DNA from 3 places in the Jejuibacter calystegiae genome. Region 1 is predicted to be linked to each of the others. Evidence: predicted binding sites of a transcription regulator. Region 1 holds the regulator's gene; each other region holds the start of a gene.
The links. The regulator PurR, encoded in region 1, represses purine synthesis genes. The targets are predictions, from matches to a motif close to CANGCAAACGTTTGCNTG.

Region 1 (9,822 bases):
TGAGGTGCGGGCATCCAGCGTCGACCCCTGACCCAGTCGGTAACCAACGCGAATCGTCACTGCCGCCGATAGCGACATCGGCAGGACGAACATCAGCGAGCTGAAGTTAAGGGCAATCTGGTGCCCGGCCACATCGATAATGCCTAATGGCGAGACCAGCAGCGCCACCACGGCGAACAGCGTGACTTCAAAAAACAGCGCCAGCGCAATGGGCAGCCCCAACTGCACCAGGCGCTTCAGAATTTGCCAGTCCGGCGCGCCAAAGCGTTCGGTATTGCGAATATCGCGCATCGAACGGGCGCGCTTCACCCAGCCCAGCATACACAGGAACATCACCCAATAGACCGCCGCGGTGGCCACGCCGCAGCCGACACCGCCCAGTTCCGGCATACCAAAGTGACCGTAAATAAAGATGTAGTTAACCGGAATATTGACCAGCAGGCCGATAAAGCCCATTACCATCCCAGGTTTGGTCTTTGCCAGTCCTTCGCACTGGTTACGGGCGACCTGGAAAAACAGATAGCCGGGGGCGCCGCACAGCAAGGCGCGCAGGTAGCTGACGGCTTTATCGGCCATCAGAGGGTCGATGTTGTGCATGGCGTGAATGATATAGCCTGCGTTCCACAGCACCACCATCACCAGCACTGAAACCACGCCTGCCAGCCAGAACCCCTGGCGAACCTGGGACGCTACGCGATCGCGACGGCCGGAACCGTTAAGCTGCGCCACCACTGGCGTTAACGCCAGTAGCAGGCCGTGCCCAAAGAGGATTGCCGGCAGCCAGATAGAGGTACCGATAGCCACTGCCGCCATATCGGTAGCGCTGTAGCCGCCAGCCATCACGGTATCGACAAAGCCCATGGCGGTCTGAGCGACCTGGGCAAAGATCACGGGGATAGCCAGAGCCAATAACTGACGCGCTTCGTTTAAGTACTTCTGCACGGAAACACCTGTATTATTGTTGTATAGAGAGACAAAAAGGCCGCCTGTGAAAGGCAGCCAGAAAAAAAGTGGGAATTTAGCCGGATATTGTAGCTGCTGTTGGCCATTAAGTCAGCGAAATAGTACCGGGTTATTGTGGATATCTGGCAACCTTTATTGCCAGCTGCTATGGTGATGGCCTTCTGTGCTATAGCGGCCTGCCTGCTCATGTATAATTGCGGGACACGGCCTGCGTTTGCCGCACGGCGTATCTGGAGTGAAATATGTTTACTGGTATTGTGCAGGGCACCGGTCGGGTGGTGTCCATCGAAGATAAAGACAACTTCCGCACCCACGTCGTCGAACTGCCGGAAGCGTTACTACCGGGGCTTGAGACTGGCGCATCGGTGGCGAATAACGGCTGCTGTCTGACCGTTACTGCGATTAACGGCGCGCAGATCAGTTTCGATCTGATGAAAGAGACGTTGCGTTTGACCAATCTGGGCCAGCTGCAGGTAGGGGATAAGGTTAATCTGGAGCGGGCTGCGAAATTCGGCGATGAAATAGGCGGCCATCTGATGTCCGGCCATATTATTACCACGGCTGAAATCGTTAAAGTGCTGACCTCGGAAAATAACCGCCAGGTGTGGTTTAAACCTCAGGACCGTACTCTGATGAAATATATTCTGCACAAAGGTTTCATCGGTATTGATGGTATTAGCCTGACGGTGGGGGAAGTGACCAGCAGCCGCTTTTGCGTGCATCTGATTCCGGAAACGCTGCAACGTACGACCCTGGGGGCGAAAAAGCTGGGCGACAGCATTAATATTGAGATCGATCCGCAAACCCAGGCCATTGTTGATACCGTCGAACGGGTGATGGCCAGCCGGGAAACGGCGATTGAAGCGGCATCAGAGCAGGCGCAGCAGGCCTGATGCGCCTGTAGATAAAAAAGCCCCCGGCGTTTGTGCCGGGGGCTTTTTTAGCGGGCAACCCGCAGGCCGTTTTCGATGCCGCGGCTGAACATTACCTGCCACAGCTGAATGTCGCGGGCGCGGAAGGCGCCGGCGCAGGCGTTCAGGTAATAGGTGAACATCCGCTTAAAGCGTTCGCTGTAATTGCTGGCGATCTCCGGCCAGGCGGCCTGGAAGCGCTCGAACCAGGCCATCAGCGTCTTATCGTAGTCGGCGCCGAAGTTATGCCAGTCTTCCATCACCAGTCGACCTTCGCTCGCTTCGGCGATGTGACGCACCGACGGCAGGCAGCCATTGGGAAAGATGTACTTGTTGATCCAGGGATCGACGTTGTGGTCGGTTCTGTTGGAGCCGATGGTATGTAGCAGGAACAGCCCGTCCGGCTTCAGGTTGCGGTCGACCACAGAAAAGTAGGTATCGTAGTTCTTCGGACCAACGTGTTCGAACATCCCCACCGAGACAATGCGGTCGAAGCGCTGGTCGAGATCGCGGTAATCCTGGAGCAGGATGGTGACATCCAGCCCCTCGCAGCGGGCCTGAGCCATCTTCTGCTGTTCGGCGGAGATTGTTACCCCGGTCATGGAGACGCCGTAATGACGCGCGGTGAATTCAGACAGGCCACCCCAGCCGCAGCCGATATCCAGCACTTTCATACCGGGGGCGAGCTGTAACTTTTCGCAGATCATCTTCAGCTTGGCCTGTTGAGCGTCCACCAGGTTGTCGGCCTCTTTCCAGTAACCGCAGGAGTATTGCATCCAGGGATCCAGCATCCGGCTAAACAGATCGTTGCCGAGATCGTAATGCTCTTTGCCGACGATCCACGCCCGTTTCTTGCTTTGCAGGTTGATCAGGCGGGCGGCGGCGATGCGCAACGTATCCTTAAGGTGGTGCGGCAGCTGATTTTCCAGGCCAGCGCGCAGAACTTTGGTAAAAAAGACATCGAGTCTGTCGCATTCCCACCAGCCGTCCATGTAACTTTCGCCCAGACCCAGCGAGCCTTCCTGTAATACACGCTTGAAGAAGTCGGGATTCTTAACCTGAATATCGCCCGGAGTGGCGCCATTTATGTTGATACCGGCCCGTCCGAGCATTTCACTGGCGATGCGATACCACTCGCTGTCAGTGACGCTGGTTTCTTCTATACACGATGAACTCATAGCCTTCTCCATCACCTATGTGCGATCGGGTCCATTACAGCACTCACGCTATCAGAAAAAGCGTAGTCGCTATTTTGGCCTTGTGAGAATTCTCACGGAAAATCCGAGCGTCTGATAACCGACGTGAATAAAGAAAGGAGAAGTCTTCCTTGTAAGACCCTCAAACAAGAGAAAACGGGGGCAGGGTGCTCCCGTTAATACATAATATTTATGGTATTTATCCAGAGCTGTTTTTCAGTATATGCCTCTGATAAAAGTGATTCAATAAAAAATTGTTAGCGCCCTAATTAGAGGCGATTCTCATTATCCAGCCCGTTATTTTACCTGGCGTGAGGGGTGCCATTGCTGATGCGAAACGCGCTGCATCAGGTAACCTGCCAGCGCCAGCACCACGGTTCCCATCATCACTCCGGTGGTGGTGAGCAGCGGTTGTTCAACGCCCCAGGAGACCAGCAGACTGGCCAGAAAGCACAGACCGAGCTGCAGGGTATTTTGCAGCGCGGCGGCGCGACCGGCATCTCCCGGAAAAGGCAGCAGGGCCGCCGAAACGACGATGGGATAGATAGCACCGTTCACGAGCGCCATCAGGCAGAAGGGGATCAGCAACAGGGTCAGGGTTGCGTGGCCGGAAAGCGCCACGCCCCAGGTTGCCAGTACGCTCAGGGCATAGAGGCCCAGTAGCCAGGGCAGCAGCAGTTCGCCACCCCAGCGCGACAGGGCGCTGCGACAGCCGTAACCACCAATCAGAAAGGCGATGGTTTGAGGGACGTAGCTCAGGCCGGTGGCGCCTGGCCCGTAGCCCAGCTCGCGTAGCAGGAACGGCGAGCCGGTCAGCCAGGCAAAGAAGCTGGCGGAGCAGGCGGCATAGATCATGACGTTGCCGCGATAGCTGCGGCTGCGCAGCAGCATCAGGAACCCGGTTTTCGCCACCTCGCTGTGCGGTTTGGGACGCTGCGGCGCCATACGCAATGCGGGAACCATCAGTAGTAGGGTAATGATAAACAGTGCGAGGAAGATGGCCTGCCATTCGAAATGCACCAGCAGCCAGCTACCCAGCAGAGGCGCCAGCGCTGGCGAAAGCGCGACCAGTGGCATAATAGTGGCGAAAACCCGTTTTGCCTGCGGGCCGGGATAGCGATCGGCGACCAGCGCCTGCCAGCTTACGGTGGCGGCACAGACCCCAACCGCCTGAATAAAGCGCAGTGCCAACATCATGGTCGCGCTCTTGACCCACATCATTCCCAGACAGCCGAGGGCGAACAGCGCCAGCCCCGCCAGTAGTATCGGACGGCGGCCAAAACGGTCCGACAGCGGTCCCCAGATCAGCTGCGCCAGCGCGAAACCGGCCAGAAACAGGCTCAGACTGGCGCTAATAGCGCCGGGGCTGGTGTTCAGACTCTGCTGCATGGCGGAAAACGCCGGCAAATACATATCGGTGGCCAGAAAGCCGATAACGCTCAGACCGGCTAGCCAGACCATAAATCCTTTTCCAGGTTGCATGATTTCTCTCTAAGATCTTTTTTGGGTGATGCAGGGAATGGGCGCAGTGTAAGGAGTGCATCATCGCTTGTGAAACGCTAATATTTGCCTGTTGCATTCAAATTTTTTGCAGGCAGATATGTGGTCGGAATACTCACTGGAAGTGGTGGATGCTGTTGCCCGCAACGGCAGCTTTAGTTCGGCAGCCCAGGAGCTGCACCGGGTGCCTTCGGCGGTCAGTTATACGGTACGTCAGTTAGAGGCGTGGCTGGCGGTTCCGCTGTTCGTGCGCCGCCATCGAGATGTCGAACTGACGGAGGCCGGGGCCTTTTTTCTGCGCGAAGGACGGGAGGTTATCAAAAAAATGCTCTCCACCCGTCAGCGCTGCCAGCAGATTGCCAACGGCTGGCGCGGGCAGCTCTCCATCGCCGTGGATAACATCGTTAAACCGGCGCGTACCCGCCAACTGGTGCTGGATTTCTACCGCCATTTCCCCGATGTGGAGCTGCGGGTTTCTCGTGAAGTGTTTAACGGCGTATGGGACGCGCTGGAGGACGGGCGCGTAGAGCTGGCGATCGGCGCCACCCGGGCAGTACCGGTTGGTGGCCGTTACGCCTTTCGGGATATGGGGATGCTGCGCTGGCATTGCGTGGTGGCGTCCGGTCATCCGCTGGCGGTAGCGGAGGGGGCGCTGGATGATGAACGACTGCGACGCTGGCCGTCGCTGGTCCTGGAAGATACCTCGCGCTCACTACCCAAGCGTACGACCTGGCTGCTGGATAACCAGCGGCGCATGGTGGTGCCGGACTGGGAGACGGCAAGAGAGTGCCTGGATGCCGGGCTCTGTGTCGGCATGGTACCAGCCCACGTTGCGCAACCGCGGATAAAAAGCGGTCAGTGGGTAGCGCTGGCTCTGGAGAATCGCTTTCCGGATGCCGCCTGCTGTCTGAGCTGGCGCCAGAACGAAGACTCACCGGTGCTGGGCTGGCTGCTGGATTATCTGGGGGATAGCGAAACGCTGAATGCGGAGTGGCTGAAGGAGCCCGGTTGAGCGGGCTCCCCTGTGCCTGGCGGCGATAGTGGTACTTAGCGGCGATAGTCGCGGAACGGGCCATCGGCCACCGAGCGGCGCTCAATCAGGCGCGGGTGAACCTCCAGGGTGCGGGACTGTTCGCGCTTATTGACGATACGGTCAATCAGCATATTAAAGGCGGTCTCCCCCAGTGAGTCCTTGGGCTGGTGGATGGTGGTCAGCGCCGGGGTAAAGTAGCGGGAGTTGCGCACGTTATCGTAGCCGATAATCGAAATATCCTGGGGCACCCGCAGCCCCATTTCGTCGGCGGCACACAGGGCGCCCATCGCCATCACATCGCCGCCGCAGAATACTGCCGTGGGGCGCTGGGGGACAGACAGAATCTGCTGCATGGCGCGGTAGCCGGATTCCGGCTCGAAGTCGCCCTGCACCACCCACTTTTCATTCAGTTTGATGCGCGCTTCTTCCAGCGCCTTCTTAAAGCCTGCCAGGCGGCCTGCGCCGGTATTGCGGTGCGGAGAGCCGGGAATCGCGCCGATATCACGATGGCCGCGTTCAATCAGGTAGCGTCCCGCCATATAGCCGCCTTCGAAGGCGTTATCGATGACCGAGTCGGTGAAATCAGCTTTCGCTTCGCCCCAGTCCATGACCACCATCGGGATATGGCGGTACTCTTCGAGCATCGCCAGCAGCGGTTCCGGATATTCCGAGCACATTACCAGCAGGCCGTCGACGCGTTTCTGAGCCATCATCGACAGGTAGGCGCGCTGTTTCTCCTGATTGTTCCAGGCGTTGCCCAGCACCAGGGTATAGCCCTTATCAAAGCAGCTTTTCTCTATGGCTTCGATAATTTCCGCAAAGTAGGGGGCCTCACTGCTGGTGGCCAGCAGCCCGATGGTTTTAGTGTGATTCACTTTCAGGCTGCGGGCTACGGCGCTGGGCGAGTAGTGCAGCTCTTTGATGGCGGCCCATACCGCATTACGGGTCTCTTCCGCGACAAAGCGGGTTTTATTGATAACATGCGACACCGTAGTGGTGGAGACGTTTGCCCGCTTTGCCACATCTTTGATTGTTGCCATCAGTCGTCACTCCCGGCCATTTCCTGGTCTCCTTGAATACCGGCCGGTTAATCGTTTGCCTGGACTTATCCCGGGGCGCAACTTTTCAGGTTGCAGGTATGTCGGGGAAGCGACACTGGACGGGAGGAGGGCATTACCGGACGGCGTAAAAACACGTTAGCCGGGGATTTTGTCCTATCTTTGCTAAAAGTGGAAGAGGAAATCTGCATTCAGGGCCACTTGATACAGGATTTTCAGGGGCGTTTGTGGGAAAATGAATCAGTCATTACGCTAATATGGAAAAAAGCACAGGAGAAAATCATGAGTACCGAACTGAAATACTCGCTGGTCACCACTATTATCGCGCTCGGCGTGATTGTGTGCGGCGCACTGACTGCCGTACTGCATTAATCCCCGACCCGGATGCGCGTCGTTGCGTATCCGGGCCTTTCTATTATTGCTATTTGCGCAACAGCCTTTTGCTTTTAACACGTCTTTAACTTTCCTCCGCAGACTGTCATTATTCTCCGCCTGACGATTTCCGGCAGCAGTGAGTTCCGCCCTGGTGGAAGCTGTCTCCCGAATTTACCGGAGAAATAACAATGAAATTTAATTTCCCCTTACTGGCGCTGGCCATTGGGGCATTTGGTATAGGAACAACAGAATTTTCGCCCATGGGGCTGCTGCCTGTTATCGCCGATGGGGTGGGCGTCTCCATCCCCGTGGCCGGTATGCTGATCAGCGCTTATGCGATTGGCGTTATGGTGGGAGCGCCGTTGATGACGCTGCTGCTGTCACATCGTGCCAGACGCAGTGCGCTGCTGTTTCTGATGGGAATCTTTATTGTCGGTAATGTGCTGTCGGCGCTGGCGCCCAGCTATGGCTGGCTTCTGGCCTCCCGGATTATCACCAGCCTTAACCATGGTGCCTTCTTCGGGCTGGGTTCGGTGGTGGCGGCGAGTCTGGTCCCCAAAGAGAAGCAGGCCAGCGCGGTCGCCACCATGTTTATGGGGCTGACCATCGCCAATATCGGCGGCGTGCCAGCGGCAACCTGGCTGGGTAGCGCCATTGGCTGGCGTATGTCCTTCCTGGCCACCGCCGGTCTTGGCGTGGTGGCGATGTTAAGTCTGTGGCTGTCGCTGCCTGCGGGCGGCGCGGGCGATCGTCCGGACGTGAAGCGCGAGCTGGGGGTACTGATGCGCCCTCAGGTACTGATGGCGTTGCTGACCACGGTTCTGGGGGCGGGGGCGATGTTTACGCTTTATACCTATATTTCGCCAGTGTTGCAGCGGGTGACTCATGCTTCGCCGGATTTTATTACCGGTATGCTGGTGCTGGTTGGGCTGGGTTTTTCACTGGGCAACTATCTTGGCGGCCGTTTTGCCGATCGCTCGGTCAACGGCACCCTGAAAGGGTTTTTACTGCTGCTGACCGTGATTATGGTCACGATCCCCTGGCTGGCGCGTAGTGAAGTCGGTGCCGCCATCGCCATGGTGGTCTGGGGGGCCGCGACCTTCGCCGTGGTTCCGCCACTGCAGATGCGGGTGATGCGAGTGGCCCATGAGGCGCCGGGACTCTCGTCGTCGGTCAATATCGGCGCCTTTAACCTTGGTAATGCGCTGGGGGCTGCGGCGGGCGGGGCGGTGATCTCCGGTGGCCTGGGATATAGCTTTGTGCCGGTCATGGGGGGCATTATCGCCGCGCTGGGGCTGCTGCTGGTGCTGTTCTCATCGCGCAAATCGCCGCAGCAGACGCTGGCGGCGGATGCCGAATAACCACAGCGACGCCCCCTTGTCAGTGGGGGGCGTTAGCGCAGAGTGTCTGGCGTCATCACCCGACGGGCGCCAACGTAGTGGCGCTGCCAGTAGTTATCACTCAGAGAGGTTATCTGGATGTCGCGCCCGGTACGCGGGGACTGGATAAACTTACCGTTGCCCACATAGACCCCGACGTGATCGGCGGTGCCGCGACCGCGAATACGGAAGAAGACCAGGTCGCCGCGCTGTAGCTCGCTGCGGTTCACTGGTGCTGCATCGCGCAGATGGTACATGCCGTTGGCGGTACGGGGGATACGAATATTGACTAAATCTTTGTAGGCATACCAGATCAGACCGCTACAGTCGAAGCCGGTACGCGGTGAGCTTCCACCCCAGTGATAGGGTTTACCGAGCTGATTCATTAATTTATTCATCGCCACTTTGCGGGCTTTTTCGATTCTGTCCTTATGGGCGCTGGCAATTGAGGTAGTGCCGGTATGATGGGGCCGGGTTTTACGCTGCGTCGGGCGTTTTTTGCTGCGGGCGCCGGTGTGGCGTTTGCTGGTGCGCAGTACCGTTTTATGGCTGGCGCCGGATTTATGGGCGCGGGCCTTGTGCTCGGTCGTCTGGTGGCTGTGTCCTGCCGCCAGGGCATGGGGCACCAGGGCGCTGCTCAGGAACAGCGCGCAAACGGTAAGCGCAAATTTTCTGTTTCGGGCCACTCGTTAACTTCCTGAACGATGGTTAGTGCGGCGCCGGGCGGCGTCGGCTTCGGGAGTCAGAGGATTCTAATCCACAGAAACCTCATGCGGGAAGCCGCTTTTTTGTTTCCAGACGTGACGATGGAAGCAAAGCGAACGTTTTTACGCCAAAACAGGCTGGACGCAGCTCTGAGGCGGTTCACGACGACCCGGCTAAAGTGTTATTCTGCATGCAGCTTTACCCCCCGCGTGGCCCGATGGGGATAACCCTGTGAAAGTGGGTATTTTACCGTTGCCCGTGAGTGGCTACAATGTAAGGCTAACGCCGTAAAAAGCTTGAGGAAGCATGACAATGAGCACCACTATCGAAAAAATTGAGCGTCAGATTAACGAGAATCCCATCCTGCTGTACATGAAGGGGTCACCGAAATTACCCAGCTGTGGGTTCTCCGCTCAGGCTGTACAGGCGCTGGCCGCCTGCGGCGAGCGTTTTGCCTACGTGGATATTTTGCAGAATCCGGAGATTCGCGCCGAGCTGCCGAAATATGCTAACTGGCCGACGTTCCCGCAACTGTGGGTGGAAGGTGAACTGGTTGGCGGTTGCGATATCATCATTCAGATGTATCAGGCTGGCGAACTGCAGACGCTGATCAAAGAGGCTGCGGCAAAGCACAAACCGGAAGAGTCAGACGCGGAATAATTGATTCTGTTGTCGATCAAAAAGGCGGTTCATGATGAACCG
Region 2 (9,822 bases), 1.0 Mb from region 1:
TTATACCCCGGACCGCAACAATTTGTACAGTGCAGTTTCTGACAACAAAAACGCCCACGGCGGTATAAGCCGTGGGCGTGCTGACAAAGCGTGCGCTTCTAAAAAGGCGTTATTTACGACGCCAGATGGTTCCCTGTGCGCCATCTTCCAGCACAATCCCCATCTCGTTCAGGCGATCGCGCGCCATATCCGCCGTGGCCCAGTCCTTTGTTTTACGGGCATCGTTACGCTGTTTGATCAGCGCTTCAATTTCCGCCACTTCGCTATCGTCGGACTGCGCGCCACTCTGCAGGAACTGTTCCGGCTCCTGTTCCAGCAGGCCCAGCACCCCGGACAGCTTGCGCAGATGGGCCGCCATCCCGTTCGCCGCCGCCATATCTTCCGATTTCAGACGGTTAACCTCGCGCGCCATATCGAACAGCACCGAGTAGGCTTCAGGGGTGTTAAAGTCATCATCCATCGCTTCCCGGAAGCGCGCTTCAAATTCGTCGCCCCCCGCAGCTGCCACCCTGCTGTCGGTACCGCGCAGCGCGGTGTACAGACGCTCCAGCGAAGCGCGGGCCTGCTTAAGGTTCTCTTCGCTGTAGTTAAGCTGGCTGCGATAGTGGCCGGACATCAGGAAGTAACGGATGGTTTCAGCATCGTAGTGCTTCAGTACATCGCGCACGGTGAAGAAGTTGCCCAGCGATTTGGACATCTTTTCGCGATCCACCATCACCATACCGGAGTGCATCCAGGTGTTAACGTATTCGCCGTCGTGGGCACAGGTGGACTGCGCGATTTCGTTTTCGTGGTGCGGGAACATCAGATCCGAACCGCCGCCGTGAATATCGAAGTGGCTGCCCAGCTGTTTGCAGTTCATGGCGGAACATTCGATATGCCAGCCAGGACGCCCTTCGCCCCACGGAGAAGGCCAGCTCGGCTCACCAGGCTTGGACATCTTCCACAACACAAAGTCCATCGGGTTGCGTTTGGCATCGGCCACTTCTACCCGGGCGCCGGCCTGCAGCTGTTCCAGGTCCTGGCGCGACAGCAAACCGTATTGCGGATCCGTCGGCACCGAGAACATCACGTCGCCATTGCCAGAAACATAGGCATGGCCGCGTTCGATCAGACGCTCGGTCAGCGCAATAATCTCCGGAATATGGTGCGTGGCGCGCGGCTCGCTGTCCGGGCGCAGAATATTCAGCGCATCGAAGTCCTGGTACATCTCAGCGATCATGCGATCCACCAGTGCGTTGAAGGACTCACCGTTCTCCTGGGCGCGGCGAATGATCTTATCGTCGATATCGGTAACGTTACGCACGTATTTCAGCTTATAGCCCAGAAAACGCAGATAGCGGGCCACCACATCGAAAGCGACGAAGGTACGGCCATGCCCGATATGACAGAGGTCGTAAACGGTTATCCCACACACGTACATCCCTACTTCACCGGGGTGAATAGGTTTGAACTCTTCTTTTTGGCGACTCAGGGTATTAAAGATTTTCAACATCTGAAGATTCCATGTAAACGTGTGTCAGGGGGAAAAGCGCTATATCTTACCCGGAATTCCCCGGGGACGCAGCACGCTTTGTCAGGTGTTTCCGTCCGCTGACTTATGCTATAAAGGCCCCACGTCTGCCGCAATACGCATGAACAATTATAGGATGCATAACATGGTTACTTTTCACACCAACTTTGGCGATATCGTTATCAAAACCTTCGACGATAAAGCGCCGGCTACCGTGAAGAACTTTCTGGATTACTGCCGTGAAGGTTTCTACGACAACACCATTTTTCACCGTGTGATCAATGGCTTTATGGTGCAGGGCGGCGGCTTTGAGCCGGGTATGAAGCAGAAAACCACCCGCGATCCGATTCAGAACGAAGCCAGCAACGGCCTGAAAAACACCCGTGGCACCCTGGCCATGGCGCGCACTCAGGCACCGCATTCCGCCACCGCCCAGTTCTTTATTAACGTCGTCGATAACGACTTCCTGAACTTCAGCGGCGAAAGCCTGCAAGGCTGGGGTTACTGCGTCTTCGCTGAAGTGGAAGAAGGGATGGACGTGGTCGACCAGATCAAAGCCGTCGCTACCGGCCGCAGCGGCATGCATCAGGATGTACCGAAAGAAGACGTGATTATCAAAAGCGTGACCATTAGCGAGTAATTCGTGGCCACCCTGTTTATCGCAGATCTCCATCTCTGCGCGGAAGAACCGGCGATTACCGCCGGTTTTCTGCGTTTTCTGGCGGGCGATGCCAGAAAGGCCGATGCGCTCTATATTCTGGGCGATCTGTTCGAAGCCTGGATCGGCGACGACTCCCCCGAACCACTGCACCGTCAGGTGGCGCAAGCGTTGCGCGATCTCGTCGACAGCGGCGTGCCCTGCTTCTTTATTCACGGCAATCGCGACTTTCTGGTGGGCCAGCGCTTCGCCAGGGAGAGCGGTATGCAGCTACTGCCTGAAGAACAGGTGCTTTCGATAGACGGGCGCCGGGTGCTGATTATGCACGGCGACACCCTGTGCACCGACGACCATGGCTATCAGGCCTTCCGGGCCCGGGTGCATCAGGGCTGGCTGCAAACGCTGTTCCTGGCCCTGCCGCTGTTCATACGTAAGCGCATCGCCGCACGTATGCGTGCCGGGAGCAAAGCCGCCAACGGCAGTAAATCCATGGAGATCATGGATGTGAATCAGCAGGCCGTGCGCGAAGCAATGTCGCGCCAGCAGGTGCGCTGGCTGATACACGGTCATACCCATCGTCCGGCTATCCACCCCCTTGAAGTTGACGGTGAACCGGCATGGCGCTGCGTGCTGGGCGCCTGGCATCGGGAAGGGTCGATGATCCGCGTAACCGCCGATGATGTGGAACTGGTCGCCTTCCCGTTCTGAGGGTGACCACCGTTTAAGCAATTTTTTAATTCACAGGATTAATCGTGATGAAACCCACTTCCGAGCCTGTGCTGACCGCAGGCGGTATCCTGCTGCTGGCCTTTCTTTCCTGTCTGCTGCTGCCCGCGCCGCTGCTGGGTCAGGAACTGGCGCAAAAGCTGATGAGCCTGTTTCACTTTGTGGATATGAATCAGCTCTACACCATTATTTTCTGCCTGTGGTTTCTGTTTCTGGGCGCTATTGAGTATCTGGCGATCCGTTTTATCTGGCGGCGCTGGTTTGCCGTCTGAGCCCGGCAAGGTTGCCGGGTAACTTCGCTACGCAACCGTTTTCCTTCCCGGTTTTACGTGCTATTCTCTGAGTCCTTCATTTGTGATGAACGCCGTCGTTTTATCCCTATCCACAGGAGTTTCAGGACGCATGTCTTCAAACCAGGCTACCCGCATCGCTATTGTTATGGGTTCCCGCAGCGACTGGGCCACCATGCAGTATGCCGCCGATGTCCTTACCGACCTTAATGTTCCGTTTCATGTCGAAGTCGTTTCTGCGCACCGCACGCCGGACAAACTGTTCAGCTTCGCCGAAACAGCCCATGACAACGGCTATCAGGTCATCATCGCAGGCGCCGGCGGCGCCGCCCATCTGCCCGGTATGCTGGCCGCCAAAACCCTGGTGCCGGTGCTGGGCGTCCCGGTACAGAGCGCGGCCCTGAGCGGCGTAGACAGCCTCTACTCCATTGTGCAGATGCCGCGCGGCATTCCGGTAGGCACCCTGGCCATTGGCAAAGCGGGAGCGGCTAACGCCGCGCTACTGGCGGCACAGATTCTGGCGCAGCACGACGCCGAACTCTGGCAGCGCCTGGAAGCGTTCCGTCGCCAGCAAACCGAAGATGTGCTGGAAAATCCCGATCCCCGGGAGGAAGCATGAAGCAGGTCTGCGTACTGGGTAACGGCCAGCTGGGCCGGATGCTGCGTCAGGCCGGTGAGCCGCTGGGTATCACCGTCTGGCCGGTAGGGCTGGATGCTGAACCGGAAGCCGTTCCGGTTCAGCAGAGCGTCATCACCGCCGAAATCGAACGCTGGCCGGAAACCGCGCTGACCCGCGAACTGGCCCGCCACCCGGCCTTTGTCAACCGGGATGTTTTCCCCATCATCGCCGATCGCCTGACCCAGAAGCAGCTGTTCGACAGGCTGAACCTGGCCACCGCCCCATGGCAGTTGCTGGCCTCTCCGGACCAATGGCCTGCGGTATTCGAAAGGCTGGGCGACCTTGCCATCGTCAAACGCCGCACCGGCGGTTACGATGGCCGCGGCCAGTGGCGGCTGGGCCCGAATGATGCCGACACGCTTCCCGATGAATGCTACGGCGAGTGCATCGTCGAACAGGGCATCCATTTTTCCGGCGAAGTGTCGCTGGTCGGCGCCCGCGCCCATAACGGTGCTACGGTGTTCTATCCCCTCACCCATAACCTGCATCAGGACGGTATCCTGCGTACCAGCGTCGCCTTCCCCCACGCGGATGCCGACCAGCAGCGCCAGGCCGAATCCATGCTGGGCGCCATTATGCAGGAGCTGAATTACGTGGGCGTGATGGCGATGGAGTGCTTCGTGACTCCCGCCGGTCTGCTGATTAACGAGCTGGCCCCCCGGGTGCACAACAGCGGCCACTGGACCCAGAACGGCGCCTCTGTCAGCCAGTTTGAACTGCACCTGCGCGCCATCCTCGACCTGCCTCTACCGCAACCGGCGGTCGACAGCCCGTCGGTCATGGTGAACCTGATCGGCAGTCATCTGAATTATGACTGGCTGAAGCTGCCGCTGGTGCACCTGCACTGGTACGACAAAGAGGTGCGCCCGGGACGTAAGGTGGGCCATCTCAACCTGAGCGCCAGCGATCCGCGCCGGTTAAGCGATACCCTTAAGGTCCTGACGCCGTTTCTGCCGCCAGAATACGCCAGCGGGCTGGCCTGGGCTCAGGCTCATCTTAACGGCTGAATCTCCCCCACAGGCGGCCATCCGGTCGCCTGATGTCCACTAAAACGCACGATATTCTCCCCTGAGCGTTGCGCCCATGCCTTATGGCTACGTAAAATAGCGCTACTGCATTTTGCATTTCACTCGCCACGGTTTCTTTCCGTCGGCCATAAGGTCTGTTCAATGGATAACGCTTCCCCGGTGCGTCCTGATAGCCAGGACTACCGTGATATCATTCTTTCCGGCGTGCCGCTGCTGGATGTGCGCGCCCCGGTGGAATTCGCTCAGGGTTCTCTGCCCGGCGCCCGCAACCTGCCGTTAATGAATGACGACGAACGCGCCCGGGTCGGCACCTGTTACAAAGCAGAAGGTCAGAAAGCCGCGATAGCGCTTGGCCACTCGCTGGTGCGCGGCGAGGTACGGGAAGCGCGTATGGCCGCCTGGCGTGACTGGTGCCAGCGTCATCCCAACGGTTATCTTTACTGCTCGCGCGGCGGCCTGCGTAGCCATCTGGTACAGCAGTGGCTGCAGGAAAGCGGGGTTCAGGCTCCGCTGATCGAAGGCGGCTATAAAGCGGTACGCCGCTATATGATGAGCGCCCTTGGCCGCCTGAGCCTGCGCCCTATGGTGCTGGTCGCCGGTAATACCGGCTGTGGAAAAACGCTGATGGTGCGCGACTTCGCCTGCGGCGTCGATCTGGAAGGGCTGGCCCGTCACCGCGGCTCCTCCTTCGGGCGCACTACAGAACCGCAACCCAGCCAGGCAAACTTCGAAAACCGCCTGGCGGCCATGATGGTACAGAAATCCCGGGCCCAGAAGGGCTGGAGCGACTTCTTCTGGCTGGTGGAAGACGAAGGCCCGGCCATCGGCTCACGCCATATTCCTAAACCCTTTCGGGCACAGATGGAACAGGCGGAAATCGTGGTGATTGACGATCCGCTCCCGCTGCGGCTTGAACGCCTGGAAGAGGAGTACTTCGTCAGCATGGCGGCAGCCTTTATCGCCCGGCAGGGTGAAGAGTCCGGCTGGCTGGCTTTTGCGGAATATCTGCGTCACGGCATGTTCGCCATTCGTCGCCGTCTGGGGGAAGAACGCTTTGTTCAGCTAAATGGGATTCTTGAGCAGTCATTGCAGGAACATCAACGGCGCGGTCATGCCACAGCCCACCTCGACTGGCTGACGCCGCTACTGCGCGACTATTACGATCCCATGTATCGCTATCAGCTCGCTAAAAAGGCCCAGCGAATTGTGTTCGAAGGAGATTCACAGCAGGTCAGGGAGTGGCTGGCGCAGCGCGGCGCCCGGTAGCGGAAAGACCGCGGGCCGCAATGGCCCGCGGATAACGACATCAGAAGTCGTAACGCAGACGCACCAGGTTCATATCGCCCTGATCGTCGGTGCTGGAGGTAAACACGTGTTCGTACTGAACGGAGAACCCGTAGTCGAACTTGAAGTTGATACCCAGACCGTTGTCGATACGCTTCCAGTTAGTGCCGTTCACGAACTCCAGACGGTCGCCCATGATGTACGGCTGAATGCCCTTAACCAGATACTGGTTGATCGGGAATTCATAACCGATGAAGTATTCATAACCCCAGGCGTCATCAGCAAAGTAGTTATCTTTGGTGACCAGCGAACGGGTAAATCCGCTCTTCATCGGCAGATAGTTCTGGTACCAGCCCAGACCGGCCGCCAGTGTCCAGTTATCCGGGGTCCAGCTCAGGGCCGTACCGTAGATATTCTGGTTATAGGTCGTGCTGTCAGTACCGTCATAGTTACGAACTTTGGCACGGGTATAGTTCCACGCCAGACCCCAGGTCAGATCGTCGCTGATGTGGTAATCCACACCCAGCGAGCCGCCGCCTTTACGCTTGTACTGACCCTTGCCGTCGTTCAGATTCAGCGTATCGTCGAACAGCCATGCGGCGTAAACATCGAAATCGCCGTAGGTGTTTTTGTATTTCAGCATGTTACGTGAACGATAGGAACCATCGTAGTCACCATTGATACCGTTACCCGGCGCCTGGGCCAGCATATCGTAGTCCCAGATATCGGTTTTCACGCCGACAACGTCATAGTAGACGCTGTTCTGCTGACCGAAGGTCAGGGTACCCCAGGTGTCGCTCTTGAAACCGGTGTAGAGCATACGACGGGTGGTATCGTTAGCGCCGTCGGCATAGTGGTTATGCCACTTAAGCACCGCCGGAATGTTCACGCCCAGCTCGTAGTAGCCTACCCAGCTGATGTCATCGAACAGATAGTAATCGGCTGCGAAGCGGAAACGTGTGCCACCATCGAAGACGTTACGTTTATATGAACCATTATCATATCCGCCTGTCATATTGTTTATCTGCGGACGAATACTACCGCCGACAGTAAAGTTCAGACGACTCAGCGGATTCCCTGGTTGTGGATCCTGCTTGATTAACGTGATTTCTGCCTGAGCCGCGAACGAAGTCGCGCCCAGCACCACCGCGACGCCGACCAGTTTTGCCAGCGCAGTTATTTTTGTTTTCATTTTTTATCCCTTATTGCCATTGCTTGCCAAAAGCACAGGCATGTTATCGCTTATTTGTTGCAATTTCGGATAGGTCTTTAACGTTTCGTGCTGTTAAGGGGTATCTTATTTATGAACAAATGTTACAAAAATAAAAAAACGCCACATAACGTGATGTGGCGCACAGAATATGGAAACTAACTGCTAAATCGACGATAAAGAGCGCGACCTTTCAACAGTCGGGTGCCCAGCCAACCGCCGCACAGCGACAGCAGCACGCCGCCGCACAGCGGTAACACAATCCACAAGCGCCATTCCGGCTCCCAGGGGAAATCGAATACCCGGGTCTGGAGCATCGCCAGCGCCGTTTCGGCCCCTATTGCCGCCACCAGGCCAGATACCACGCCCAGTACGGCAAACTCGCACCACAATGTCGTTCTGAGCAGGCGCTTGCTGGCGCCCAGAGTACGGCACACCACCAGTTCCTGATGACGCTGACGCATCCCCACCTGAACCTGAGCCAGCAACAGCAGCACACCGCAGGCGGTAACCAGAATCACCATCACCTCCAGCGCGCGGCTGACCTGCTCCAGCACCTGCCCCACCTGTTTCAGGATCGCGCCGATATCCAACAGGCTGACGGTGGGGAAATGGCGATTCAGCTCGGTCAGCATGCGTGAATCCCCATCCCAGCGCATGCTGGTCAGCCAGCTTTGCGGCTGACCGTCCAGCGCGCCAGGCGGAAAGATAAAGAAGAAGTTGGGGCGCAGGCTTTCCCACTCCACCCGCCGCAGGCTGGTTACCTTCGCGCTAAAACTCTGGGTATCACCGCTAAAGGTAAGCTGTTGGCCCAGTCGAATATTCAGGCGCTTAGCCAGCCCCTCTTCAATGGACACTTCCCCCGTTTTGGGCGGCCAGCTTCCTGCCACGATGGGATTACGGGGCGGTAGCGCACTCTGCCAGGTCAGATTCAGCTCGCGGTTCAGCGCTTCATCGCGATTTCCCTCCGTCCCCTTTCCGTCGATTTCCGTCAGACGGGCCCGCACAATGGGGTACCAGGCATCGGGGATCAGTTGGTGATCCGCCAGGAACTCCTTCAGTGGCTGAATCTGCGACGGACTGATATTGACCAGGAAATAATTCGGACTGTCCGGCGGCAGCTGCTGGCGCCAGCGATCCAGCATATCGCCGCGCAGCACCAGCAACAGCGCCAGCAGCATAAAGGAGAGCGAAAAGGCCGCCAGCTGGCTCAGGGTTGCCCAGGGCTGGCGCAGCAGACGACTGACCGCCAGACGCATTGGCAACGCGCCCAGAGTCAGGCGGCCAAGCAGACGCAGTAACAGCCACCCGATCACACCACACAATGCGGCCAGCACCACGGCGCCAGCCAGTACCGCCCACAGTAGCGCACTGCCGCCCATCAACAGCGCCAGCAGCGCCACCACCACGCAGGCCGTTAGCGGTAGCCAGATTTTCAGCGGCCAGACGTTGGCGATCGCATCGCGGCGCAGCACCCGTACCGGCCGCGTCGCCAGCAGCAGCCGGTACGGCCGCAGCCCCACCAGCAGGGAAATCACCACCATACCGCCGATGGCCCATAACCATGGCCAGGGGCTGGCAGCGGGCAATGACACCGGCAGCACCGGCGCCAGCGCATGCAGCAACAGACGTTCAAACAGCAGCCCCACCGCACCACCGGCCAGCGCCGACAGCGCCAGTAACATCAACCACTGACCGACAATTAACCGGCTCAGCGCGGCACGCCCGGCCCCCAGGGTTTTCAGAATCGCCACCAGATCGTAACGACTGCGGCAGTAATGGCTCATCGCTACCGCCACGGCCGCCACCGCCAGCAGCAGCGTCAACAGCGCCGAAAGCAGCAGGAACTGGCGCGAGCGCTCCATCGATTTGCCCAGCGCCCCTTCATCCTGATCCAGGCCATACCAGCGCTGCTCCGCCGACAGTTGCGGCGTCAGCCAGGATTCAAACCGGGCCAGCGACGACTCTGAACCGCCGAACTTATAGCGCCAGGTCAGGCGGCTACCGGGCTGTACCGCGCCGGTGGCGGGAACGTCCGCCAGATTCATCATCAGGCGCGGCGCCATACGAAACGGGTTAAATCCGGCGTCCGGCTCCTGCAACACCTCGCCGACGATCTTCAGTTCGGTATCGCCAACTTCCAGGGTATCGCCGGGCTTTAGCCCCAACAGCGCCATCAACCTCGGTTCAAGCAACGCCTTGCCGGGCGCCGGTTTCAGCCCCTGTGGACGCGTCAGCAGTTCGCCATACATTGGATAGATATCATCCACCGCCTTGACGCTCGCCAGTTGCGGACGATCCCCGGCGAAGGTCATAGTGCTGAAGGTAAGCTGCTGCCCCACGCTCAGGCCGTCGCTACGCGCCTGATTCAGCCAGCCATCCGGTACGGCGCGCGGCGCGCGTAACGCCCTATCCCCCGCCAGAAACTCCCGAC
Region 3 (9,822 bases), 1.8 Mb from region 1:
GCTGGTATGCTGACAGTTTCGCGATGGCGCTGGAGATGGTGGAGGCCGGGCTGGGCTGGGGCAATTTCCCCCAGACGCTTATCGCTGACAGGCTGGCCCAGGGAGAACTGGTACGTTTGCGATTCGGTAATACCGAGAATGCGCTGCGTTTGCCGGTGCACCTGATATGGAATAAGGCGCAACCGCTGGGGCAGGGGGCCAGAGAGCTGGTGGCGCTGATGCGTGGCGGGGAATAGCGATTACCACTGCCACAGCCGGGAAGGGGTCACCATCGCGGGTAACGGAATGTCCCAGTGCTCTACCGGCAGGCTTTCCACTTGCTGGCAATCATGCGCATAGCCCACCGGCGCGAAGCCGTGGCTGCGCCAGTTTTGTAAAGTGCGATCGTAAAAGCCGCCGCCCATGCCCAGACGCTGACCGCTGGTGTCGAAAGCGACCAGCGGCACGACCAGGGCGTCCAGGGCGTCCAGCGCCAGCACCTGACGCACGTCCAGCGGAGGCTCGGCGATTTTCAGGCGGTTTTCCCGGAGTTCGGTTTGCGGCGTATAGCGCAGGAATAGCAGGTTACCGGTACTGAACGGGTGAAGAACCGGCAGATAGACTTCACGATTATCGGCCCACAGCGCCTTAATGGCCGGGCGGGTATCCAGTTCGCCGTCAAAAGAGAGAAACAGCGCTATGCGCTTAGCCTGACGCACGGGCGCGTAGTCCAGTAGCCGCTGGGTGGCCTGACGGGCTGCAAGCTGCTGTTGGTCGGCGCTTAAGGCGCGACGACGTTCACGTACCATCTGACGAATTTGTTGACGAGTCTGGGAAGTGATCATGCGGTTGGGTCATGGTAGTTAAAGAAGAGAGGGAATCTCCGAGATGCCGCCGCAGGCTGTAACCCTTGAACCCGTGGTTCAAGGTGAATGCATCGTCATATTCTTAAGGCTTCCCGGGCGAACCGGGCATGCTCACCGAACATGGATCGTCACATTCTTGTGGTATGAAATATCGGCTCAGGGGACTGGCCCGCTTGCAAACATCTCAGAGAAATTTTTTCCTTCAGGGTCACTCTACCATAGTCGACCATGAAGTGTTATTCAAACTTTGCACCCGTTCGTTCTGAATTGCGACCCTGTTCAAGCAGTGCCTGTTCGATGGTCTGCTGCAGTATGCGAATTCGCTGATCCATACTATCAGCATATTCCTGGGTCTTGCCCTTTTCCTGGGCCAGTTCATAGCACACGTTAAGTGCGGCGATGAAAATCAGGTGCTCAGTATTTGTGACTCTAGTGCGTTCTTTTAAATCCTGCAACCGCTGATCGAGCTCTTCTGCAGCCCGGTTCAGGGCATCCCTTTGTTCGGGCGGACAATTGACCCGCAGGGAGCGTCCAAAAATCTGGATATCGACTGGTTGTACAGACATGCCCACCTTCCTGCTGTTTGATTGCCAGCCTTCCACCACCGCCCGGGGCGGCGAAGGGGCGTCACTATAAGCTACACCACATCGAAGATACAAGCCCTTTTCTGGTATCTCCGGGGTTCATGATGGTAGCATACCATAGAACTCTTCCTCCCAACGACGACGAATGCGCATGTCTATACAAAACAACGCTATGCCTGGTTACGACGCGCTCGGCCAGCTGCTCAACCAACAGGGCGTGGGACTGACTCCCGCGGAAATGCACGGTCTGATCAGCGGAATGCTATGCGGCGGCAATAAAGACGCCAGCTGGCGGACGCTGCTGCACGAACTCACCAACGAAGGTCTGGCTTTCAGTAAGGATCTTAGCGATACCCTGGGTCAGATGCACTCTGCCACCGGTGAAACGCTGGAGGATGACGGCTTTAATTTTCAGCTTTTTCTTCCTGCTGAAGAGGCCAGCGTCTTCGATCGCGCTGATGCGCTGGCGGGGTGGGTTAACCACTTCCTGCTGGGCCTTGGCGTGTCACAGCCTGGCCTGGACAAGGTCAAAGGGGAAACTGGCGAGGCGATCGACGATCTGCGTAGCATCGCCCAGTTGGGCTATGACGAGGACGAAGATCAGGAAGAGCTGGAAATGTCGCTGGAGGAGGTCATCGAGTATGTGCGAGTTGCTGCGTTACTCTGCCACGACACCTTCAACCGCCCGGCACCCACCGCGCCGGAGGTACAGAAACCGACGCTTCATTAAACTTCAGGAGGTGCTATGACACAGCAAGAGTTTTTGCGTCGCCGTCAGGCGCTGCTGGCGCAGATGGCGCCCGGCAGCGCCGCGTTGATTTTCGCTGCAGCGGAAGCTACCCGCAGCGCTGACAGTGAGTACCCCTATCGCCAGAACAGCGATTTCTGGTACTTCACCGGTTTTAACGAGCCGGAAGCGCTGCTGGTTCTGATTAAGAGTAATGAAAGCCACAATCACAGCGTACTGTTTAATCGCGTTCGCGACAAAAACGCCGAGATCTGGTTTGGCCGCCGTCTGGGTCAGGAAGCCGCACCGCAAAAGCTAGGGGTCGATCGCGCCCTGGCCTGGAGTGAAGTCAATGCTCAGCTCGGGCAGTTGCTGAATGGTCTGGATGTGGTCTATCACGCGCAGGGGCTTTATCCCTATGCCGATCAGATTGTGTTTGGCGCGCTGGAAAAGCTGCGCCAGGGCTCGCGCCAGAATCTGAGTGCCCCCGCCACGTTAACCGACTGGCGCCCCTGGGTGCACGAAATGCGCCTGTTTAAATCGCCGGAAGAGATAGCGGTACTGAAACGCGCCGGTGAGATCTCGGCGCTGGCCCATACCCGCGCCATGGAAAAATGCCGTGCCGGTATGTTTGAGTACCATCTGGAAGGCGAAATTCATCACGAATTTAACCGTCATGGTGCCCGTTATCCCTCTTACAACACCATCGTGGGTTCGGGGGAAAATGGCTGTATCCTGCACTACACCGAGAATGAAAGCGAATTACGCGATGGTTCCCTGGTGTTGATTGACGCGGGCTGCGAATATCAGGGCTATGCGGGTGATATTACCCGTACCTTCCCGGTCAGCGGTCGTTTTAGCGCGCCGCAGCGCGCCATCTACGACATCGTGCTGGAATCGCTGGAAACCGCGCTCAGATTATACCGCCCCGGTACCACCATTCAGGATGTCACCAGCGAAGTGGTGAAAATTATGCTTAGCGGTCTGGTCCGACTGGGTATTCTGCAGGGGAGCGTGGAACAGTTAATGGAAGAGAACGCCCACCGGCGTTTCTTTATGCACGGACTGAGCCACTGGCTGGGGCTGGACGTTCACGACGTAGGCGAATATGGCCCGGATCGTTCGCGCCCACTGGAAGCTGGCATGGTGCTGACCGTGGAGCCCGGGCTCTATATTGCGCCTGATGCCGATGTTCCGGCTCAATATCGCGGTATCGGCATTCGTATCGAAGACGATATTGTGATTACTGAAACCGGCAATCAGAACCTGACGGACAGCGTGGTGAAACGGGCGGAAGATATTGAAGCCCTGATGGCGGCGGCGCGCGCATGAGTGTGATTATTGTTGGCGGAGGGATGACCGGCGCTACCCTCGCGCTGGCCCTGTCGCAGTTAAGCGGCGGCCAGCTTCCGGTGCATCTGGTGGAAGCGCATGCGCCTGAGTCACAGGCTCATCCGGGGTTTGATGCCCGGGCCATTGCGCTGGCCGAAGGCACCTGCCGGTTACTGGCGCAGATCGGTATCTGGCCCGCGCTTTCCGGCTGTGGTACCGCCATTGAGCAGGTCCAGGTCAGCGATCGCGGCCATGCTGGCGCGGTGATTCTGGAGGCGCGCGACTATCAGACCGAGGCGCTGGGCCAGGTGGTGGAACTCCATGAGGTCGGGCTGCGCCTGTTTAATCTTTTGCGCGAGGCGCCGGGTGTGACGCTCTACTGCCCCGACCGGGTTGCGGGTAGCCATCGCACGCAGCAGGAGGTGACGGTCACGCTGGAAAGCGGGAAGACGCTGACCGGCCAGGTGCTGGTGGCGGCGGACGGTTCGCGCTCGCCGCTGGCCGCCGGTTGCGGCATCCGCTGGAGCCAGCAGGATTACGACCAGGTCGCCGTGATCGCCAATGTGACCACCGCGCTGCCGCACCAGGGACGCGCCTGGGAACGTTTCACCTCCGAGGGGCCGCTGGCGATGCTGCCGATGTCGCAAAATCGCTGTTCGCTGGTGTGGTGCCACCGTCGCGACCGTCAGGAAACGGTGATGGCCTGGAGCGATGAACGCTTCTGCGATGAGCTTCAGCGCGCCTTCGGCTGGCGCCTGGGGCGTATTACGCAGGCAGGCGCGCGCAGCAGTTATCCGCTGGCGCTGACCCGTGCCGATCGTAAAGCCACCCATCGCCTGGCGTTGGTGGGAAATGCGGCCCAGACGCTGCATCCCATTGCCGGTCAGGGATTTAACCTGGGCATGCGCGATGTGATGACGCTGGCTGAAACTCTGACAGCCGCCTGGCGTCAGGGCGAGGATATCGGTCTGTGGCCGGTGCTGGAACGTTATCAGTCCCGCCGTCGCCAGGACCGGGCCGCCACCGTTGGTGTGACCGACGGCCTGGTGCAGCTCTTCGCCAATCGCTGGGCGCCGCTGGTGGTGGGGCGCAATCTTGGCTTGATGGCCATGGATTATCTTACGCCGGTGCGCGATGCGCTGGCGCATCGTACCCTGGGTAGGGTGGTTCGTTAAGGAGAGTCATAGTGCAAAGCGTAGATGTGGCAATTGTCGGTGGCGGCATGGTGGGGCTGGCCCTTGCCTGCGGTCTGGAGGGCAGTGGCCTGCGTGTTGCCGTTCTGGAACAGCAGGCGCCGGAAGCGCTGGACCCTCAGGCGCCTCCGGCGCTGCGGGTATCGGCGATCAACGGCGCCAGCGAGAAATTGCTGACCCGCCTTGGCGTATGGCCGACCATTTTGCAGCGCGCCAGTTGCTATCACGGTATGGAAGTGTGGGACAGCGACAGCTTCGGGCGCATTGCCTTCGATGACAACAGCTTTGGCTTCAGCCATCTGGGCTACATCATCGAAAACGCCGTGATTCACCAGGCGTTGTGGCAACAGGCGCAGCAGTGCAACGACGTAACGCTGCTGGCGCCTGCGCAAATGCAGCAGGTCGCCTGGGGAGAAAACGAAGCCTTCCTGACCCTGAAAGATGGCAATATGCTGACCGCCCGACTGGTGGTGGGGGCCGACGGCGCTAACTCCTGGCTGCGCCAGCAGGCCGATATTCCTCTCACCTTCTGGGACTACCGGCATCATGCACTGGTCGCCACCATTCGTAGCGCGGAGCCTCACGGCGCTGTGGCGCGTCAGGTGTTTCACGGCGATGGTATTCTGGCATTTCTGCCTCTGAACGATCCCCATCTGTGCTCCATTGTCTGGTCGCTGCCGCCGCTGGAAGCAGAGCGGCTACAGCAGGCCGATGAAGCGGCCTTTAATCAGGCGCTGTCGGTGGCATTCGATATGCGCCTGGGGTTATGCCAGCTTGAAAGCGAACGTCAGGTCTTCCCGCTAACTGGCCGCTACGCTCGCCAGTTTGCCGCGCATCGTCTGGCATTATTGGGTGATGCCGCGCACACCATTCATCCGCTGGCGGGGCAGGGGGTAAACCTGGGCTTTATGGATGCCGCGGAGCTGATGCATGAGCTGCGCAGGTTGCACGCTGGCGGTAAGGATATTGGTCAGCACCTCTATCTGCGCCGCTACGAGCGCAGCCGTAAGCACAGCGCCGCGCTGATGCTGGCGGGCATGCAGAGCTTCCGGGAGCTATTTGCAGGTCAACATCCGGCGAAGAAGCTGCTGCGCGATGTGGGTCTGAAACTGGCCGATACGCTGCCCGGCGTGAAGCCTCAGCTTATCCGTCAGGCGATGGGGCTGAATGATTTGCCTGACTGGTTACGATAGCTTCCACTCTTCCTCTCCCGGCGTCCGCCGGGAGAAATATCTCATTTGAAATATTCTAATTTCATCGCTCATTTCGCATTAGTTTTATTTATCCGTGGCGAAATTCGATGTAGTGGAATTGTTCTTATTTTTATCATAAATGTTATCTGATTCTGATTTTTAGCCTAAATACGATGCGATTATGTGCATTGTTTCGCATTTTGCCAGTCATATTCACTGTCTCCTTTGTTCATCCTGAACCTCATCCGCTAATGTGTCTGCTTATGGTTCAGCCGTCCTTTCGGTGGTAAGTTCAATGTAAAGGTAACGTTTGCGTCGATGCCCGTTGCGGCACCGGCGCCGGGTTTCGTCCGCCGATCCGGCGGGCGGACAACGCCGCCCATCTGAACGGAAAACGAGGAAGAGATGGCTCAACAGACCCCTTTGTTTGAACAACATAATCTTTGCGGTGCGCGTATGGTGGATTTCCACGGTTGGATGATGCCGCTGCACTACGGTTCCCAGTTGGACGAGCACCATGCGGTGCGTACCGATGCTGGAATGTTTGATGTCTCGCACATGACCATCGTTGACCTGCGCGGCAGTCGCACCCGGGAGTTCCTGCGTTATCTGCTGGCGAACGACGTCGCCAAACTGACCAAACCGGGCAAGGCGCTCTACACCGCCATGCTTAACGCCTCCGCTGGCGTTATCGACGACCTGATTGTCTACTTCCTTGCCGATGACGGGTTCCGCCTGGTGGTGAACTCCGCCACCCGCGAAAAAGATCTTGAATGGATAACCCGCCACGCCGCTGATTACGAGGTAGAGATCACCGTGCGTGACGATCTGGCGCTGATTGCGGTTCAGGGCCCCAACGCCCAGGCCAAAGCGGTGGGCCTGTTTAACGACCAGCAGCGTGCGGCGGTTGAGGGAATGAAACCGTTCTTCGGGGTTCAGGCTGGCGACTTCTTTATTGCCACCACCGGTTATACCGGCGAAGCGGGCTATGAGATTGCCCTGCCTAATGAACAGGCGGCGGCATTCTGGCAGCAGTTGGTGGACGCGGGCGTAAAGCCCTGCGGCCTTGGTGCCAGAGATACGCTACGCCTTGAAGCCGGTATGAACCTGTACGGCCAGGAGATGGACGAAGGGGTATCGCCGCTGGCGGCCAATATGGGGTGGACCATCGCCTGGGAACCGGCGGATCGCGACTTTATCGGTCGTGAGGTGCTGGAAGCACAGCGCGAGCAGGGCACCGAACAACTGGTCGGACTGATCATGACCGACAAAGGCGTGCTGCGTAACGACTTACCTGTGCGCTTTACCGATGCCGAAGGCAATCTGCAGGAAGGGAAAATCACCAGCGGTTCATTTTCGCCGACCCTGGGTTACAGCATTGCGCTGGCCCGGGTGCCGGCAGGCATTGGCGACACCGCTATCGTGCAGATCCGTAATCGCGAGATGCCGGTAAAAGTCACCAAACCGGTTTTTGTGCGCGCGGGCAAACCGGTCGCGCAGTGAATGTGATATCGCTTTAGCCAATTCGGGGCCGGCCTGACGCCATGGAGGCCGCCCACAGTGGATACCGAACAATTCAGGAGAACAAAGATGAGCAATGTGCCGAACGAACTGAAATACAGCAAAGAGCATGAATGGCTGCGTAAGGAAGCCGATGGCACTTACACCGTGGGCATTACCGAACACGCGCAGGAGCTACTGGGCGATATGGTGTTCATCGACCTGCCGGAACAGGGCGCCACGGTTAGCGCGGGAGACGACTGCGCGGTCGCGGAATCCGTTAAGGCGGCGTCCGATATCTATGCGCCGGTGAGCGGCGAAATCGTGGCCGTGAACGATACACTGAGCGACTCTCCGGAGCTGGTTAACAGCGAGCCTTACGCTGGCGGCTGGATCTTTAAAATTAAAGCCAGCGACGAAGCCGAAGTCGCCGCGCTGCTTGACGCCGAAGCCTATACCGCCCTGTTGGACGAATAAAGTAAAGGGGCCGGGCATCGCCCGGCCCCTGTTGTTTTGCCCTTTGCGACCCGGAAGCACAGCTCATGAATCAGACCCTAAGCCAGCTTGAAAACAGCGAAGCCTTTATCGACAGGCATATTGGCCCTTCCTCCGAACAGCAGAAGCAGATGCTGGAAGCGGTGGGCGCCGACTCCCTGGATGCGCTGATTGCGCAGATAGTGCCAGCGGATATACAACTGGCCGAACCGCCCAACACCTCTGGTGCGGCCACCGAACACGACGCGCTGGCGGAGCTAAAAGCTATCGCCCGCCGCAATAAATGCTTTAAATCCTGGATTGGTATGGGCTATGCCGCCGTGCATACCCCGCCCGTGATTCTGCGCAACATGCTGGAGAATCCGGGCTGGTATACCGCCTACACTCCGTATCAGCCGGAAGTCTCTCAGGGGCGCCTGGAGGCGCTGCTGAACTTCCAGCAACTGACGCTGGATCTTACCGGGCTGGATATCGCCTCTGCTTCGCTGTTGGATGAAGCGACCGCCGCCGCTGAAGCCATGGCGATGGCGAAGCGCGCCAGTAAGCTTAAGGGCGCCAACCGCTTCTTCGTAGCGGCAGACGTGCATCCCCAGACCCTGGACGTGGTCCGTACCCGCGCCGAAACCTTTGGGTTTGAGGTGATCGTTGACGAAGCCCGGCGCGCGACCGAACACCAGGATTTGTTTGGCGTACTGCTCCAGCAGGCAGGTACGACCGGTGAAGTCCACGATTACGGCGACCTTATCGCCGAACTGAAGAGCCGCAAGATTATTGTCAGCGTCGCCGCCGATCTGATGGCGCTGGTACTGCTGACTGCCCCCGGCAAACAGGGGGCGGATATCGCCTTTGGTTCCGCCCAGCGCTTTGGGGTGCCGATGGGCTATGGCGGTCCGCATGCGGCCTTCTTCGCCGCCCGCGATGAATTCAAACGCTCAATGCCAGGACGCATTATCGGCGTATCCCGTGATGCATCCGGTCAGACCGCGTTGCGTATGGCGATGCAGACCCGTGAGCAGCATATCCGCCGCGAAAAGGCGAACTCCAATATCTGTACTTCACAGGTGCTGCTGGCCAATATCGCCGGTTTCTACGCCGTGTGGCACGGTCCGCAGGGGCTGAAGCGCATCGCGAACCGTATCCACCGCTTCACCGATATTCTGGCCGCCGGGTTGAAGACGAAGGGGCTAACGCTGCGCCACGAGAGCTGGTTCGATACTCTGTGCGTTGAAGTGGCAGATAAGGCGGGCGTTCTGGCCCGGGCGGAGCAGCGCGAAATCAACCTGCGCAGCGATACTCCGGGCGCGGTAGGCATTACCCTGGATGAAACCACCACCCGTCAGGACGTTCTCGATCTGCTTAGCGTGCTGACAGGCGACGATCATGGTTTTGAGATTGACGCGCTGGATAAAGAGGTGGCGCTCGACAGCCGCTCCGTGCCGCAGGCTATGTTGCGCGACGACGAGATCCTGACGCATCCCAACTTTAATCGCTACCATAGCGAAACCGAGATGATGCGCTACATGCACGGCCTGGAGCGTAAGGATCTGGCCCTTAACCAGGCGATGATCCCGTTGGGCTCCTGCACCATGAAGCTCAACGCGGCGGCAGAGATGATCCCCATCACCTGGCCGGAATTCGCCAGCCTGCATCCTTTCTGCCCGCCGGAGCAGGCGGAAGGCTATCAGTTGATGATAGGCCAGCTTTCCGAGTGGCTGGTGAAGCTGACCGGCTATGATGCGCTTTGCATGCAGCCGAACTCCGGCGCCCAGGGGGAATATGCCGGTCTGCTGGCGATTCGTCGCTATCATGCCAGCCGCAACGAAAGCGGGCGCGATATCTGCCTGATCCCGAGCTCCGCCCACGGCACCAACCCGGCCTCGGCCCAAATGGCGGGAATGCAGGTGGTGGTAGTGGCCTGTGATAAACAGGGCAATATCGATCTTGCGGATCTGC

Region 2: a site for PurR is predicted at 3,198-3,215, ahead of purE (5-(carboxyamino)imidazole ribonucleotide mutase). Genes of this name have one in related genera too.
Region 3: a site for PurR is predicted at 6,174-6,191, ahead of gcvT (glycine cleavage system aminomethyltransferase GcvT). Genes of this name have one in related genera too.

Annotation. Positions count from the first base shown of each region.
Region 1 is NZ_CP040428.1:3,558,315-3,568,136, forward strand. Features, by position in the region: gene mdtK (MdtK family multidrug efflux MATE transporter) at 1-942, opposite strand, end outside; gene FEM41_RS16410 (riboflavin synthase subunit alpha) at 1,206-1,856, shown strand; gene cfa (cyclopropane fatty acyl phospholipid synthase) at 1,904-3,052, opposite strand; gene punC (purine nucleoside transporter PunC) at 3,368-4,552, opposite strand; gene punR (DNA-binding transcriptional activator PunR) at 4,671-5,582, shown strand; gene purR (HTH-type transcriptional repressor PurR) at 5,618-6,643, opposite strand; gene cydH (cytochrome bd-I oxidase subunit CydH) at 6,944-7,033, shown strand; gene FEM41_RS16440 (MFS transporter) at 7,225-8,397, shown strand; gene FEM41_RS16445 (C40 family peptidase) at 8,430-9,101, opposite strand; gene FEM41_RS16450 (Grx4 family monothiol glutaredoxin) at 9,433-9,780, shown strand.
Region 2 is NZ_CP040428.1:2,532,089-2,541,910, reverse strand. Features, by position in the region: gene cysS (cysteine--tRNA ligase) at 110-1,495, opposite strand; gene ppiB (peptidylprolyl isomerase B) at 1,659-2,153, shown strand; gene lpxH (UDP-2,3-diacylglucosamine diphosphatase) at 2,157-2,879, shown strand; gene FEM41_RS11605 (DUF1158 domain-containing protein) at 2,927-3,169, shown strand; gene purE (5-(carboxyamino)imidazole ribonucleotide mutase) at 3,300-3,806, shown strand; gene purK (5-(carboxyamino)imidazole ribonucleotide synthase) at 3,803-4,873, shown strand; gene mnmH (tRNA 2-selenouridine(34) synthase MnmH) at 5,036-6,160, shown strand; gene FEM41_RS11585 (porin) at 6,201-7,370, opposite strand; gene ybbP (putative ABC transporter permease subunit YbbP) at 7,547-9,822, opposite strand, start outside.
Region 3 is NZ_CP040428.1:192,842-202,663, reverse strand. Features, by position in the region: gene FEM41_RS00850 (LysR family transcriptional regulator) at 1-236, shown strand, start outside; gene FEM41_RS00845 (5-formyltetrahydrofolate cyclo-ligase) at 240-824, opposite strand; RNA gene ssrS (6S RNA) at 856-1,039, opposite strand; gene zapA (cell division protein ZapA) at 1,082-1,411, opposite strand; gene FEM41_RS00830 (YecA/YgfB family protein) at 1,581-2,159, shown strand; gene pepP (Xaa-Pro aminopeptidase) at 2,175-3,488, shown strand; gene ubiH (2-octaprenyl-6-methoxyphenyl hydroxylase) at 3,485-4,663, shown strand; gene ubiI (FAD-dependent 2-octaprenylphenol hydroxylase) at 4,675-5,874, shown strand; gene gcvT (glycine cleavage system aminomethyltransferase GcvT) at 6,280-7,377, shown strand; gene gcvH (glycine cleavage system protein GcvH) at 7,465-7,851, shown strand; gene gcvP (aminomethyl-transferring glycine dehydrogenase) at 7,917-9,822, shown strand, end outside.